Regions from separate parts of the Streptomyces sp. NPDC001970 genome, predicted to be linked through region 2. Evidence: predicted binding sites of a transcription regulator. Region 2 holds the regulator's gene; each other region holds the start of a gene.
What was found. The regulator HrcA, encoded in region 2, represses chaperone genes, less so after heat shock. The targets are predictions, from matches to a motif close to TTNGCACTCNGNNNNNCNGAGTGCNAA.

Region 1: groL (chaperonin GroEL) is a predicted target of HrcA. The motif match lies at 1,771-1,797, and genes of this name have one in related genera.
Region 3: groES (co-chaperone GroES) is a predicted target of HrcA. The motif match lies at 2,383-2,409, and genes of this name have one in related genera.

Annotation. Positions count from the first base shown of each region.
Region 1 covers NZ_JBSFDW010000004.1:130,540-135,353, forward strand. Annotated here, with positions in the region: gene thrC (threonine synthase) at 1-646, shown strand, start outside; gene ACWCP0_RS07220 (MoaD/ThiS family protein) at 643-918, shown strand; gene ACWCP0_RS07225 (cold-shock protein) at 1,408-1,611, shown strand; gene groL (chaperonin GroEL) at 1,960-3,582, shown strand; gene ACWCP0_RS07235 (amidohydrolase family protein) at 3,748-4,719, shown strand.
Region 2 covers NZ_JBSFDW010000052.1:42,407-47,220, reverse strand. Annotated here, with positions in the region: gene dnaJ (molecular chaperone DnaJ) at 50-1,192, opposite strand; gene hrcA (heat-inducible transcriptional repressor HrcA) at 1,192-2,208, opposite strand; gene ACWCP0_RS38045 (MBL fold metallo-hydrolase) at 2,416-3,147, shown strand; gene ACWCP0_RS38040 (DUF3097 domain-containing protein) at 3,158-3,958, shown strand; gene hemW (radical SAM family heme chaperone HemW) at 4,056-4,814, opposite strand, start outside.
Region 3 covers NZ_JBSFDW010000001.1:306,175-310,988, forward strand. Annotated here, with positions in the region: gene groL (chaperonin GroEL) at 155-1,783, opposite strand; gene groES (co-chaperone GroES) at 1,928-2,236, opposite strand; gene ACWCP0_RS01420 (hypothetical protein) at 2,596-3,126, shown strand; gene ACWCP0_RS01425 (polysaccharide deacetylase family protein) at 3,192-4,079, opposite strand; gene ACWCP0_RS01430 (THUMP-like domain-containing protein) at 4,306-4,814, shown strand, end outside.

The sequences.
Region 1 (4,814 bases), on a different contig from region 2:
CGGCGAGGGCTGGGGCTTCGTCAACGTCAACCTGCGGCCGTACTACGGCGAGGGCTCCAAGACGCTCGCGTACGAGATCTGCGAGCAGCTCGGCTGGCAGCTCCCCGACCAGATCGTCATCCCCATCGCCTCCGGCTCCCAGCTCACGAAGATCGACAAGGGTCTGCAGGAGCTGATCAAGCTGGGCCTGGTCGAGGACAAGCCCTACAAGATCTTCGGCGCCCAGGCGGAGGGCTGCTCCCCGGTGTCCGTGGCCTTCAAGGCCGGCCACGACGTCGTGCGGCCGCAGAAGCCCGACACCATCGCCAAGTCGCTCGCCATCGGCAACCCGGCCGACGGTCCGTACGTCCTGGACATCTGCCGCCGCACCGGCGGCGCCGTCGAGGACGTGACCGACGAGCAGATCGTGGACGCGATCAAGCTGCTGGCCCGCACCGAGGGCATCTTCACGGAGACCGCCGGCGGGACGACCCTCGGCGTGGCGAAGAAGCTGATCGAGGCCGGCGCCATCGACCCGTCCCTCACGACGGTGGTCGTCAACACGGGTGACGGCCTGAAGACCCTGGACGCGGTGGCCCCCACGACGGGCATGTCCGCGGTCATCAGCCCCAACCTGGACTCTTTCCGAGAGGCTGGCCTCGCATGAGCGTCAACGTCCGCATCCCCACCATCCTCCGCACGTACACGGGCGGTCAGGCCGAGGTTCCGGCGGAGGGCGCGACCCTCGCCGAGGTCATCGCCGACCTGGAGAAGAACCACACCGGCATCGCGGCCCGCGTCCTGGACGACCAGGGCAAGCTGCGCCGCTTCGTGAACGTGTACGTCAACGACGACGACGTGCGCTTCGAGCAGGGGATGGAGACGGCGACGCCGGACGGCGCGGGCGTCTCGATCATCCCGGCCGTCGCCGGAGGCTGACCGTCCGACACAGTGCCGGAGGCTGACCATCGACACAGTGCCGGAGGCTGACCTCCGGGCCCGGCGCCGACCCGGTGGGCGGCACGCAGAGTTAACAGAATTGCCCCCTCCGCAAGCTAAGCGGAGGGGGCAATTCTGCAGGGTTGAGCGCGGTAGAGTTGGGGAAGTCCCCGCCGCTGCTTGTGCCACGTGCATATGAGAATGCGTCCGCACACGATAAGAAGCAGCCAAAGTGTTCGAGTTCGATGCGGCTTATGCGCGCTTTGGTCGGCCCGACTTGCCCTGGAATCCAGTGAATTCGCAGTAATTGCCCTTTCGGCCCTGCCCAGAATTCTCGTCCGATTGACCTGTTGCAGACGGCAGTTGGACAGATACATTCAGCCGCGGTCGACGCGTTCCGGCGCACATCCACGCCTCTTCGTGGATGAGGTCTGACCCGGGTCCGCGAAGTGCGGTCCTGTGCAAGGGCCAGTAATAGGGGAGTTAGGCATGGCTCAGGGCACCGTCAAGTGGTTCAACGCGGAGAAGGGGTACGGCTTCATCGCGGTCGACGGTGGTGCGGATGTTTTCGTCCACTACAGCGCGATCCAGATGGACGGCTACCGCACCCTGGAGGAGGGTCAGCGGGTCGAGTTCGAGATCTCGCAGGGCCAGAAGGGGCCGCAGGCGGACATGGTCCGTGTGGCCGGCTGAAGCGCCGACCGACTGCAGCGACGTAGCGGAGGGTCCGTCCCCTGGACTGGGGTACGGGCCCTCTGTCGTGCCCGCTGCCGTGCGCCCGACCCCTCTCCGGGAGCCGCCCGCCCCACCCGTCGTCCGACGGTCGCCCCCCTCGACGCTTCCTCGAAGCGGCTTGCACTCTCCATGCCCGAGTGCTAATCATTGGCGTTAGCACTCTCCGAGTGAGAGTGACAACAATGGACCGGGTAGGTGAGGTCCGCAGGCCAGGTGGGGCAAGGAACCACAAGGCTTGCAGGCCGTCCGTCGCGGGCGCCAGCGCGGTCCGGAGCAATCCACCCCAGTCCGGGAGGACCACTTCACATGGCCAAGATCATCGCGTTCGACGAGGAGGCACGGCGCGGTCTCGAGCGCGGGATGAACCAGCTCGCCGACGCCGTCAAGGTCACCCTTGGCCCCAAGGGCCGGAACGTCGTCCTCGAGAAGAAGTGGGGCGCCCCCACGATCACCAACGATGGTGTCTCCATCGCCAAGGAGATCGAGCTCGAGGACCCGTACGAGAAGATCGGCGCCGAGCTGGTCAAGGAAGTCGCCAAGAAGACGGACGACGTCGCCGGTGACGGTACGACCACCGCGACCGTGCTCGCCCAGGCGCTCGTCCGCGAGGGCCTGCGCAACGTGGCGGCCGGCGCCAACCCGATGGCCCTGAAGCGCGGCATCGAGAAGGCCGTCGAGGCCGTCTCCGGCGCCCTGCTCGAGCAGGCCAAGGACGTGGAGACGAAGGAGCAGATCGCCTCCACCGCTTCCATCTCCGCCGCCGACACCCAGATCGGTGAGCTCATCGCCGAGGCGATGGACAAGGTCGGCAAGGAAGGCGTCATCACCGTCGAGGAGTCCCAGACCTTCGGTCTGGAGCTGGAGCTCACCGAGGGTATGCGCTTCGACAAGGGCTACATCTCGGCGTACTTCGCCACCGACATGGAGCGTATGGAGTCGGCCCTGGACGACCCGTACATCCTGATCGTCAACTCCAAGGTCTCCTCGGTGAAGGACCTGCTCCCGCTGCTGGAGAAGGTCATGCAGTCGGGCAAGCCTCTGCTGATCATCGCCGAGGACGTCGAGGGCGAGGCCCTGTCGACCCTGGTCGTCAACAAGATCCGTGGCACCTTCAAGTCCGTCGCCGTCAAGGCTCCGGGCTTCGGTGACCGCCGCAAGGCCATGCTCGGCGACATCGCCATCCTCACCGGTGGCACGGTCATCTCCGAGGAGGTCGGCCTCAAGCTCGAGAACGCGGGCCTGGACCTGCTGGGCCGCGCCCGCAAGGTCGTCATCACCAAGGACGAGACCACGATCGTCGACGGTGCCGGTGACAGCGACCAGGTCGCCGGTCGCGTCAACCAGATCCGTGCCGAGATCGAGAACTCCGACTCGGACTACGACCGTGAGAAGCTCCAGGAGCGCCTCGCGAAGCTGGCCGGCGGCGTGGCCGTCATCAAGGCCGGTGCCGCGACGGAGGTCGAGCTCAAGGAGCGCAAGCACCGCATCGAGGACGCCGTCCGCAACGCGAAGGCCGCCGTCGAGGAGGGCATCGTCGCCGGTGGTGGCGTGGCGCTCATCCAGGCGTCCAGCGTCTTCGAGAAGCTGGAGCTCGAGGGTGACGAGGCCACCGGTGCGGCTGCTGTGAAGCTGGCCCTGGAGGCCCCGCTGAAGCAGATCGCCGTCAACGCCGGCCTCGAGGGCGGCGTCGTGGTGGAGAAGGTGCGCAACCTGACCCCGGGCCACGGCCTGAACGCCGCGACCGGCGAGTACGTCGACCTCGTCGCCGAGGGCATCATCGACCCGGCGAAGGTGACCCGTTCCGCCCTGCAGAACGCGGCCTCCATCGCCGCGCTGTTCCTCACCACCGAGGCCGTCATCGCCGACAAGCCGGAGAAGGCCGGGGCCCCGGCCGGCGGCGGCATGCCGGGCGGTGACATGGACTTCTGATCGACCTCTGGTTGATCAACCGTCCTGAAGACCGAGGGCGGCACCCCTACTCCCAGGGGGTGCCGCCCTCGGGCGTTTCCGGAATCCGCCTCACGGCCCGGGGCGCAGGCGGTTCCGGTCCGGCGTCCGGTGGACGTCCCGCCGGGGCGGCGTGATCCTGAAAGAGTGCGGACCGATGTGCACGCCCATCTGTGGAGCGAGGACTATCTCCACCTCCTGGAGTCCTACGGGCGCGAGGACACGGCGACGCAGCACGGTCCGGGAGCGGGCGACAGCCCCTCGGAGCTCGACGCCCGGTTCGCGATGAACGACGCCGCCGGCATCGATCACCAGATCCTGTCCGTGTCCCCGCAGACCCCGTACTTCCCGGACGAGTCGGAGGCGGTCATGTCCGCGCGTCTCGCCAACGACCACTACGCGGAGCTCGTACGCGCCTGGCCCGCGCGCTTCTCCGCCTTCGCCGCGCTGCCGCTCCCGCACCTGGACGCCTCGCTGGAGGAGCTGGCACGGGCGCTCGACGAGCTCGGGATGGCGGGGGCCGGGCTGACGACGTCGGTCCTCGGCCGGAGCCTCGGCGACCCCGTCTTCCGGCCCCTCTTCGAGGAGTTGGACCACCGGGGCTCGGTGCTGAGCCTCCACCCGGCGGGACGGGACGCAGGATCGCCGCTCATCGCCGAGAACCGGATGCGGTGGATGGTCGGCGCGCCGACGGAGGACACCATCTGCGCGATGCACCTGATGCTCGAAGGCATCCCCAGCCGCTTCCCTCGGCTGCGGATCGTGCACGCGCACCTCGGCGGCGCGCTGCCGATGCTGCTGCCGCGCGCCGATGAGCATGTCCCGTGGGAGGCACCGGACATCGTCGAGATGCCGACCGTCGCGGCACGTCGCATGTTCTACGACACCGTCGCCCACGGCCACGAACCCGCGCTGCGTGCGGCGGCCGAGTCGTACGGCGCGGACCGGCTGATGCTCGGTACGGACTTCCCGTACCAGACCGGGGACGGGCTGCGCCGGGCCGTCAGGTTCATCGAGGAGACGCTGGTTCCGGAGGAGGCCGAGGACGTGCTGGAGGCGGGCACGGACCTGCTCCCGGCGGGCAGCGCCACGGAACCGTTCAACGGGCGTGGTCCTTGAGCGGGTGGCCCGGAGCGGGCTGCCCGATCCGGCAACGACTGGAACGGTGTCCGGCCGGATATCCCGGATCCCGACCACCCGGGGAGCGCCCGGTA
Region 2 (4,814 bases):
CCCCGCCCACCACGCCCCCGCAGGGGGAGCCAGGTGAGGGGGCGCCCCCTCACCTGCCGTTGAACGCGTCCTTGAGGCGGCTGAACAACCCCTGCTGCCCCGGCTGGAACTGCCCCAGCGGCCGCTCCTCGCCCCGCAGCTTCGCCAGCTCCCGCAGCAACCGCTCCTGCTCCGGATCCAGCTTCGACGGCGTCTGCACCTCGACGTGGACGATGAGGTCACCACGGCCCCCGCCCCGCAGGTGCGTGATGCCGCGCCCGTGCAGCGGGATCGACTGCCCGGACTGGGTCCCGGGGCGGATGTCGACCTCCTCCATCCCGTCCAGCGTCTCCAGCGGCACCTTCGTGCCGAGCGCGCCCGCGGTCATCGGAATCGTCACCGTGCAGTGCAGATCGTCGCCGCGCCGCTGGAAGACCTGATGCGGCACCTCGTGGATCTCGACGTACAGATCACCGGCAGGGCCGCCACCGGGCCCGACCTCGCCCTCGCCGGCGAGCTGGATGCGGGTGCCGTTGTCGACACCGGCGGGGATCTTCACGGTCAGCGTACGACGCGAACGCACCCGGCCGTCGCCCGCACATTCCGGGCACGGCGTCGGGACGACGGTCCCGAAGCCCTGGCACTGCGGGCAGGGACGGGACGTCATGACCTGGCCCAGGAAGGACCGGGTGACCTGCGAGACCTCACCGCGGCCCCGGCACATGTCACATGTCTGCGCCGAGGTCCCCGGCGCCGCGCCCTCGCCCGAGCAGGTCGTACACACGACAGCGGTGTCGACCTGGATGTCCTTCGTCGTGCCGAAGGCCGCCTCGTTGAGGTCGATCTCCAGCCGGATCATCGCGTCCTGCCCGCGCCGCGTCCGCGACCTGGGCCCTCGCTGGGACGCCGTGCCGAAGAAGGCGTCCATGATGTCCGAGAAGTTCCCGAAGCCGCCCGCGCCGAAGCCTCCGGCACCCGCGCCGGCGCCGCCGGACGCGGACAGCGGGTCGCCGCCGAGGTCGTAGACCTGCTTCTTCTGCGGGTCGGACAACACCTCGTAGGCGGCGTTGATCTCCTTGAAGCGCTCCTGCGTCTTCGGGTCCGGATTCACATCCGGGTGGAGCTCCCGAGCCAGCCGCCGGAAAGCCTTCTTGATCTCGTCCTGCGAGGCGTCGCGACGCACACCGAGTACGGCGTAATAGTCCGTGGCCACTACGACTCCGCCAGGATCTGTCCGACGTAACGTGCCACTGCGCGTACCGCTCCCATCGTTCCGGGGTAGTCCATGCGGGTCGGTCCGACCACGCCGAGTTTGGCGACTGCCTCGTCGCCCGAACCGTAGCCGACCGCGACGACGGACGTGGAGGTGAGGCCCTCATGGGCGTTCTCGTGCCCGATCCGTACGGTCATGCCCGAGTCCTTGGCATTGCCGAGCAGTTTCAGCAGCACCACCTGCTCCTCCAGCGCCTCCAGTACGGGCCGGATCGTGAGCGGGAAGTCGTGTGCGAAGCGCGTCAGATTGGCGGTGCCGCCGATCATCAGCCGCTCCTCGGTCTCCTCCACGAGGGTTTCGAGAAGAGTCGAGAGCACGACGGAGACGGTACCCCGGTCGTCGAGTTCGAACGACTCGGGGAGGTCCTGCACCAGCTGCGGCACGTCCGTGAACCGGCGGCCCACCACCCGGCTGTTCAGCCGGGCCCGCAGATCCGCCAGCGAGGTCTCGCCGAACGGAGCCGGGCAGTCCACATGCCGTTGCTCGACCCGCCCCGTGTCCGTGATCAGCACGAGCATCAGGCGTGCCGGAGCAAGTGACAGCAGCTCCACGTGCCGCACGGTCGAGCGGGTCAGCGACGGGTACTGGACGACCGCGACCTGGCGGGTCAGCTGCGCGAGCAGCCGTACCGTACGGGCCACCACGTCGTCGAGGTCGACGGCTCCGTCGAGGAAGTTCTGGATCGCCCGCCGCTCGGGCGTGGACAGCGGCTTGACGCCGGCCAGCTTGTCGACGAAGAGCCGGTAGCCCTTGTCCGTCGGGATCCGTCCGGCGCTGGTGTGGGGCTGGGCGATGAACCCTTCCTCCTCCAGCACCGCCATGTCGTTGCGCACGGTGGCGGGCGACACACCGAGCTTGTGGCGCTCGGTGAGGGCCTTGGAGCCGACGGGCTCCTCGGTGCCGACATAGTCCTGGACGATGGCGCGCAGGACCTCGAGTCTGCGTTCGCTGAGCATCGCGCGCACCTCCAGCTGATCATCGGCGGGTTGGTCGGTCTTGCCTTGCCGTTCGGCCTTGCTGCTCGGCCTGGTCGCTTGGCACTCACTGCTTCGGAGTGCCAGCCTTCCCCGGGCCAGTGTACGGCCGGTGGGTACGCCCCGAGCAAGGGCGGCCGGGCACCCTGTCGAAGGGACGCCGCTGGTCGCCCGGGATAGCGTCGCCGTATGGACGTCGCTTGGGAAGACTTCGGCTGGGAACGGCTCGCCGACGGCGTCGGCCGGCGCCGCCTGCCGATCTGGGACGCGACGGCCGGAGTTGTGGTCGGGAACGACTCGGTCCTCCTGTACGACACCGGCTCGACGCTCCGCGAGGGCGTCGAACTCCGGGCCCAGGTCCAGACCCTCCTCAGCGGCCGTCGTGTGACCCATATCGCGCTCAGCCACCCGCACTTCGATCATGTCCTCGGCACGGCGGCGTTCTCGGCGGCGCACGTGTACGGCGCGGTGGGCGTCGACGACCTGCTCGTCCGGGACCGGGACGTGCTGCGCGACGACGCCATCCGCCACGGGGTGGCGCCGGCCGACGCGGCGCAGGCCACGGATGTGCTGGTGCCGCCGCAGCATGTCGTCTCCGGCGAGTGGACGCTGGACCTCGGCGGCCGGCAGGTCCTGCTCGCGAACGTCGGCCCGGGCCACTCGGGCCACGACCTGGCCCTGCTGGTACCGGGCACGGCGACCGAACCGGAGGTCGTCTTCTGCGGCGACCTCGTGGAGGAGTCCGGAGACCCCCAGGCGGGCCCGGACGCGATCCCCTCCCGCTGGCCGGCGGCCCTGGACCGGCTGCTCTCGCTGGGCGGGGAGGACGCGGTGTACGTACCGGGGCACGGGGCGGTGGTGGACGCCGCATTCGTACGCGCCCAACGGGACGAGCTGGCCCGGCGGTTCACGGTGTCGTAGCGTCTGCCCAATGCGCAGCTACAACCCGGACCTGACCCCGCCGTGGAAGCGGTCCGCCCCCGTTCCGGAGGTTCCTGCCGAGCCGGACCTGGTCGTCGAGGAGGTCACCACCGGGTTCTGCGGCGCGGTGATCCGCTGCGAGGCGGGGACGGTGACGCTGGAGGACCGCTTCGGCAAGCACCGGGTGTTCCCGCTGGAGCCGCGCGGCTTCCTGCTGGAGGACAAGGTCGTCACTCTCGTCCGGCCCGCATCCGGCGCTCCCGCACGGCCCACCCGTACCGCCTCCGGCTCGGTCGCGGTGCCCGGCGCCCGCGCCCGGGTGGCCCGCGCGGGCCGCATCTACGTGGAGGGCCGTCACGACGCGGAGCTGGTCGAGAAGGTGTGGGGCGACGACCTGCGCATCGAAGGCGTGGTCGTCGAGTACCTGGAGGGCATCGACGACCTGCCGTCGATCGTCGCGGACTTCTCCCCGTCGGCCGACGCCCGCCTGGGCGTGCTGGTGGACCATCTGGTCCCGGGCTCGAAGGAGTCCCGTATCGCCGCGTCGGTCACGGACCCGCACGTCCTGGTGGTCGGCCACCCGTACATCGACGTGTGGGAGGCGGTGAAGCCCTCCTCGCTGGGCATCCCGGCCTGGCCCTCCGTCCCGCACGGCCAGGACTGGAAGACGGGCATCTGCCGCGCCCTGGGCTGGCCGGACAACACGGGGGCGGCCTGGCAGCACATCCTGTCGCGGGTCACCAGCTACAAGGACCTGGAACCGGCGCTGCTGGGGAGGGTGGAAGAGCTGATCGACTTCGTGACCGGGTAACCGTTGTGGGCAGTCGCTCCGCTGGGGCGCAACGGCAGCGGGTGCCGTCGACGTGCCCCCGGGCCCGGAGGCCCGGTCCGTCCGGCCGCGTGGCCGCTCAGTCGACCAGGTCCCGGACCACCGCGTCCGCCAGGAGCCGCCCGCGCAGGGTGAGGACGGCGCGCCCGTCGTCGTACGGCCCGGCCTCCAGCAGCCCGTCCGCCAGCGCGCGGCGCGACGCCGCGAGCCCCTCCGGCTTGAGGAGCGACAGCGGACACCCCTCCCGCAGCCGCAGCTCCAGCAGCACCCGCTCCACGCGCCGGTCCTCCTCCGCCAGGACCTCCCGCCCGGCCCCGGGCGAGCGCCCCTCCCCCAGCGCTGCCGCATACGCGCCGGGATGCTTCACGTTCCACCACCGCACCCCGCCCACATGGCTGTGCGCGCCCGGCCCGGCGCCCCACCAGTCGGCCCCGCGCCAGTACAGCTCGTTGTGCAGACAGCGCCCCGCCGCCGAGGTGGCCCAGTTCGACACCTCGTACCAGTCGAAGCCCGCCCCGGACAGCACCTCGTCGGCGATCAGATACCGGTCCGCGTGCACGTCGTCGTCCGTCATCGGCACCTCGCCGCGCCGGATCCGCCGCGCCAGTTGCGTGCCCTCCTCCACGATCAGCGCGTACGCGCTCACGTGGTCGGGCCCCGCCCCGATCGCCGCGTCCAGCGACGCCCGCCAGTCGTCGTCGCTCTCGCCCGGCGTGCCGTAGATGAGGTCCAGGTTGACGTGCTCGAAGCCCGCCGCCCGCGCCTCCGCGACGCACGCCTCGGGCCGCCCCGGAGTGTGCGTGCGGTCGAGCACCTTCAGTACGTGCTGCCGGGCGCT
Region 3 (4,814 bases), on a different contig from region 2:
ACCGGGCAGGAGCCCGGGCAAGGACAGAGGCAAGGACAAAGGCAGGGACACAGGCAAGGGCCCGGACAGACGCAAGGCCCCCGCTCCCTCTCCGGGAACGGGGGCCTGCTCAAGCCCTGAGCGAGTCAGAACCGGCCGGACCGGTCCGAACGCGTCAGTGGGAGTGACCGTGGCCGTGGCCGTGGCCCGCCTCCGCCGGCTCCTCTTCCTTCTTCTCGACCACGAGGGTCTCGGTGGTGAGCAGCAGGGAGGCGATCGACGCGGCGTTCTCCAGCGCGGAGCGCGTGACCTTGACCGGGTCGATGACGCCGGCCTTCACCAGGTCGCCGTACTCGCCGGTCGCGGCGTTGAAGCCGTTGCCCTTCTCCAGCTCCGCCACCTTCGCGGTGATGACGTAGCCCTCGAGGCCCGCGTTCTCGGCGATCCAGCGCAGCGGCTCGACGGCGGCGCGGCGGACCACCGCCACACCGGTGGCCTCGTCGCCGGACAGGCCGAGGTTGCCCTCCAGCACCTTCACGGCGTGGACGAGCGCGGAGCCACCACCGGAGACGATGCCCTCCTCGACCGCGGCGCGGGTCGCGGAGATGGCGTCCTCCAGACGGTGCTTCTTCTCCTTCAGCTCCACCTCGGTGGCGGCGCCGACCTTGATCACGCACACACCGCCGGCCAGCTTCGCGAGGCGCTCCTGGAGCTTCTCGCGGTCCCAGTCGGAGTCCGTGGTCTCGATCTCGGCCTTGATCTGGTTGACGCGACCGACGACGTCCTCGTGGCTGCCGCCACCGTCGACGATGGTGGTGTCGTCCTTGGAGACGGTGACGCGGCGGGCCGAGCCCAGCACCTCCAGACCGGCCTGGTCGAGCTTGAGGCCGACCTCCTCGGCGATGACGGTGGCACCGGTGAGGGTGGCCATGTCCTGCAGCATCGCCTTGCGGCGGTCGCCGAAGCCAGGGGCCTTCACCGCGACCGCGTTGAACGTGCCGCGGATCTTGTTGACGACGAGGGTGGACAGGGCCTCGCCCTCGACGTCCTCGGCGATGATCAGCAGCGGCTTGGAGGCGCCGGCCTGGATGATCTTCTCCAGCAGCGGCAGCATGTCCTGGATGGAGGAGATCTTGCCCTGGTTGATCAGGATGTACGGGTCGTCGAGGACGGCCTCCATACGCTCCTGGTCGCTCACCATGTACGGGGACAGGTAGCCCTTGTCGAAGGCCATGCCCTCGGTGAAGTCGAGCTCCAGGCCGAAGGCGTTGGACTCCTCGACGGTGATGACACCGTCCTTGCCGACCTTGTCCATCGCCTCGGCGATGAGCTGGCCGACCTGCTGGTCCTGGGCGGAGAGCGCGGCGACGGCCGCGATGTCGGACTTCTCCTCGATCGGACGCGCGGTGGCGATCAGCTCGTCGGAGACGGCCTTGACCGCGGCGTCGATGCCCTTCTTCAGGGCGGCCGGGGAGGCACCGGCGGCGACGTTGCGCAGACCCTCGCGGACCAGGGCCTGGGCGAGCACGGTGGCGGTGGTGGTGCCGTCACCCGCGATGTCGTTGGTCTTGGTCGCCACCTCCTTCACCAGCTGGGCGCCGAGGTTCTCGTACGGGTCCTCGATCTCGACCTCGCGGGCGATCGTGACACCGTCGTTGGTGATGGTGGGGGCGCCGAACTTCTTGTCGATCACGACGTTGCGGCCCTTGGGGCCGATCGTCACCTTGACCGTGTCGGCGAGCTTGTTGACGCCGCGCTCAAGGGCGCGACGGGCGTCCTCGTCGAACTTCAGGATCTTCGCCATGGAGCTTCTCAAGTCCTCTCATCTGCGATCCTCGGCCGCCTCGAGAAGGGGCCGCCATCGCTCACAAACGAACCGCGCCCCTCGCCGCCCGGCTTTTTACGACGCGGGGGCCAGGGGCGCGACTCACAGCAAAACTGCAGGTGCCTACTTCTCGACGATCGCGAGCACGTCGCGAGCCGAGAGGACGAGGTACTCCTCGCCGCTGTACTTCACCTCGGTGCCGCCGTACTTGCTGTAGAGCACGACGTCGCCGGTCTTGACGTCGAGCGGCAGGCGCTCGCCGTTCTCGAAGCGGCCCGGGCCAACGGCCAGGACGACGCCCTCCTGGGGCTTCTCCTTGGCGGTGTCCGGAATGACCAGGCCAGAGGCCGTGGTCTGCTCGGCGTCGAGCGGCTGGACCACAATGCGGTCCTCGAGCGGCTTGATGGCAACCTTGGAGCTGGTGGTCGTCACGATCCGACCTCCCCCTTCGGAGATCTCACGGGGTTTGACTGTCTGAGTGGCGACCAGGTCGATCCGTCGTCGCGGGTGCCGGACCTGCCCGTCGCTGTGTTGGCACTCTCCAGTGGGGAGTGCCAGAGCCGAGACTATGACCGCGATTAGCACTCGGTCAAGCGGAGTGCCAATCACTCGGCGCGCCGAGTGTCGACGGCCCGTGATTGCGGCCCGTGATTGCGGCTCGTGATTGCGGCTCGTGATTGCGGGCCGTGGTCGCGTCTCGGGACTGCGGCCCGGGGCTGCGGCTCGGTCTCGATCCGGACTCCGAAGGGACAACGAGGGGACACGGTGCCGCGTTCCACGACCGTTCGGAGATGCCCTACGACCGTACGGAGGTGTCCATCGGCACGGCCCCGCCGCGCGGTCGTCACCGCGGCCCCGCCAGGCCCTGGGGCGACGCCGCGCTCGCGCTGCTCGTCCTCTTCCTGGACGCCGTCGCGCTCGCGGTGACCACCATGTGGGTGTACGTCGCGACGCGGCCGGACAGCGATGCCGCCGAGGGGGCACGGCCCAAGGCACCCGAGATGCCCGGGGATGCGCCCCGGCCCGCGCCCGGAGGTCGCCGCGGACGCCGCCCCGGCGCCGTCGGCGGACTGGCCCGGTACATCGGTTTCGCCATCGCGGCGGGGCTGATCGCCCTCACCGCTTACGCCTTCGTCCGCGGCGGTCACCGGATCACGGCGGGCGCGCAGATCCTGGTGGTCGTCCTGCTGGTTCTCGGAGCGCTCCACTCCGCCGCGCGGGAAGCCCGCGGGACTCACCCCGGGCCGGTGCCCGTGCCGGCCGGCGACCGGTGTGTCTGCCACAGCGCGGGCGGGAGCTGCCACGGCCGCGGGAGCCACTGACGGTCGCACGCGGGCAAGGGCACCGGCCGCCACCGGGGCGGGCGGCGGCAGCCGGTGCGTGCGGCTCAGACGTAGTCCTCCAGCCGGGCCACGGCGTAGCCCTGCGCGGTGGCGACGTTCATGACCCGGCGGATCATGTCGGGCATGCTGCCCTTCCACTGCTCCTTGCCGCGGAAGTGGGTGAGGATGACGTCGCCGGGGCGCAGCGTGTGGTCCGGCTCCCGCCACTCCACACGATCGGGGAACGCCTCCACGGCCCACAGCGGCACGGCCTTCACCCCGCACGACTTGGCGGCGCGCAGCGTGTGCCGGTCGTAGCTTCCGTACGGCGGCCGGAAGAGCCGGGGGCGCTTCCCGAACCGCTTCTTGATCTTCTTCTGCTGCCCGCAGATCTCCCGCTTCTGCTTCTTGTACGAAAGCCCGCGCAGGTAGGCGTGGCTGAGGGTGTGGTTGTTCAGGGCGACACCGCGGTCCTGCATCTCCTCGAAGTAGCCGTAGTCGTCACGGACGAGGTAGTCGCTGAGGAACGCGCTGTACGGAATGTCCAGCTCGCTCATCATTCTCAGCAGCTCGGGGTCCTTCTCGGCCCCGTCGTCGATCGTCAGGAAGACGACCTTCTCCTTCGTCGGCACGGTGGTGAAGACGGGGGGCAGACCCTCGTGGTCGTCGACCTCGAAGCCCTTGCGGGTGGTGACCGTGAGCTTTTCGGCGGGTGGCTCGGGCGGGGTCAGCGGGACCGCCTTGAGGCCCCAGCGCTTGGCGGCCGTGGCCCGGGCGGCGTGGGCCTTCTTCGTCCGTTTCGCATAGTCGGACAGCGCGCCCGCCGGGCCGGCGGCCGGCTGCTGCCGCCCGTGCGCGGCGGGCTCGGGGGCCCGCGGATCCGTGGTGGCGGTGCCGGACGGCTCGGCCGCACAGGCGGAGCCGAGAGCGGCGACGAGCAGGACGGCCAGCACCGCGCGGCGGCGTTGCCGGGACAGCGCGTCACGTCGGCCCCGGCGGGGGTGCGTGCGTCCGCTCCACCTGGGCGGCATCACACTCCGACCCGATGATCCTTTTCTCGTATTTCCGTTTTGTCGTACAGGCTGCATGGCGCCGCATCCTGTCAGCGCAGCCCGCCCGCAACGGTCCGACACCGCCGCCGGGCGCCCCACCGTCCCCCGCCTGGCCGACAATGGCCGGGTGAACGATGTCTCCTTCCCTCACCTCGGCCCGCTGCTCAGCGACGAGGGACAGGCCCTGCTCGCCGCCCTGCGCGACTACGACCCGGCAAAGGAGCTCGCCCTCGCGACCCGGCTGCGCCGCGACCACCCGGCGGAGCTGGTCTCGGCGGCGCTGACCCAGGCGCGGCTGCGGCAGCGGGCGGTGGCGAAGTTCGGCGCGGAGGACGCGTACCGGATGTACTTCACGCCGAACGGGATCGAACAGGCCACCCGCGCGTCGGTCGCCGAGTACCGGGCCAGGCGCTTCCGGGACATCGGCCCGGTCGACATCACCGACCTCTGCTGCGGCATCGGCGGCGACGCGATCGCCCTCGCCCGTGCGGGCTTCGTCGTGCAGGCGGTCGACCGGGACCCGGTGACCGCCGAGACCGCTCTGGTCAATGTCCTCACCGTGGTGGAGGGCACGCCGCAGATGTGGGTCACCTGCGCGGACGTCATGGACTACGACCTCACCGCCACCGAGGCGCT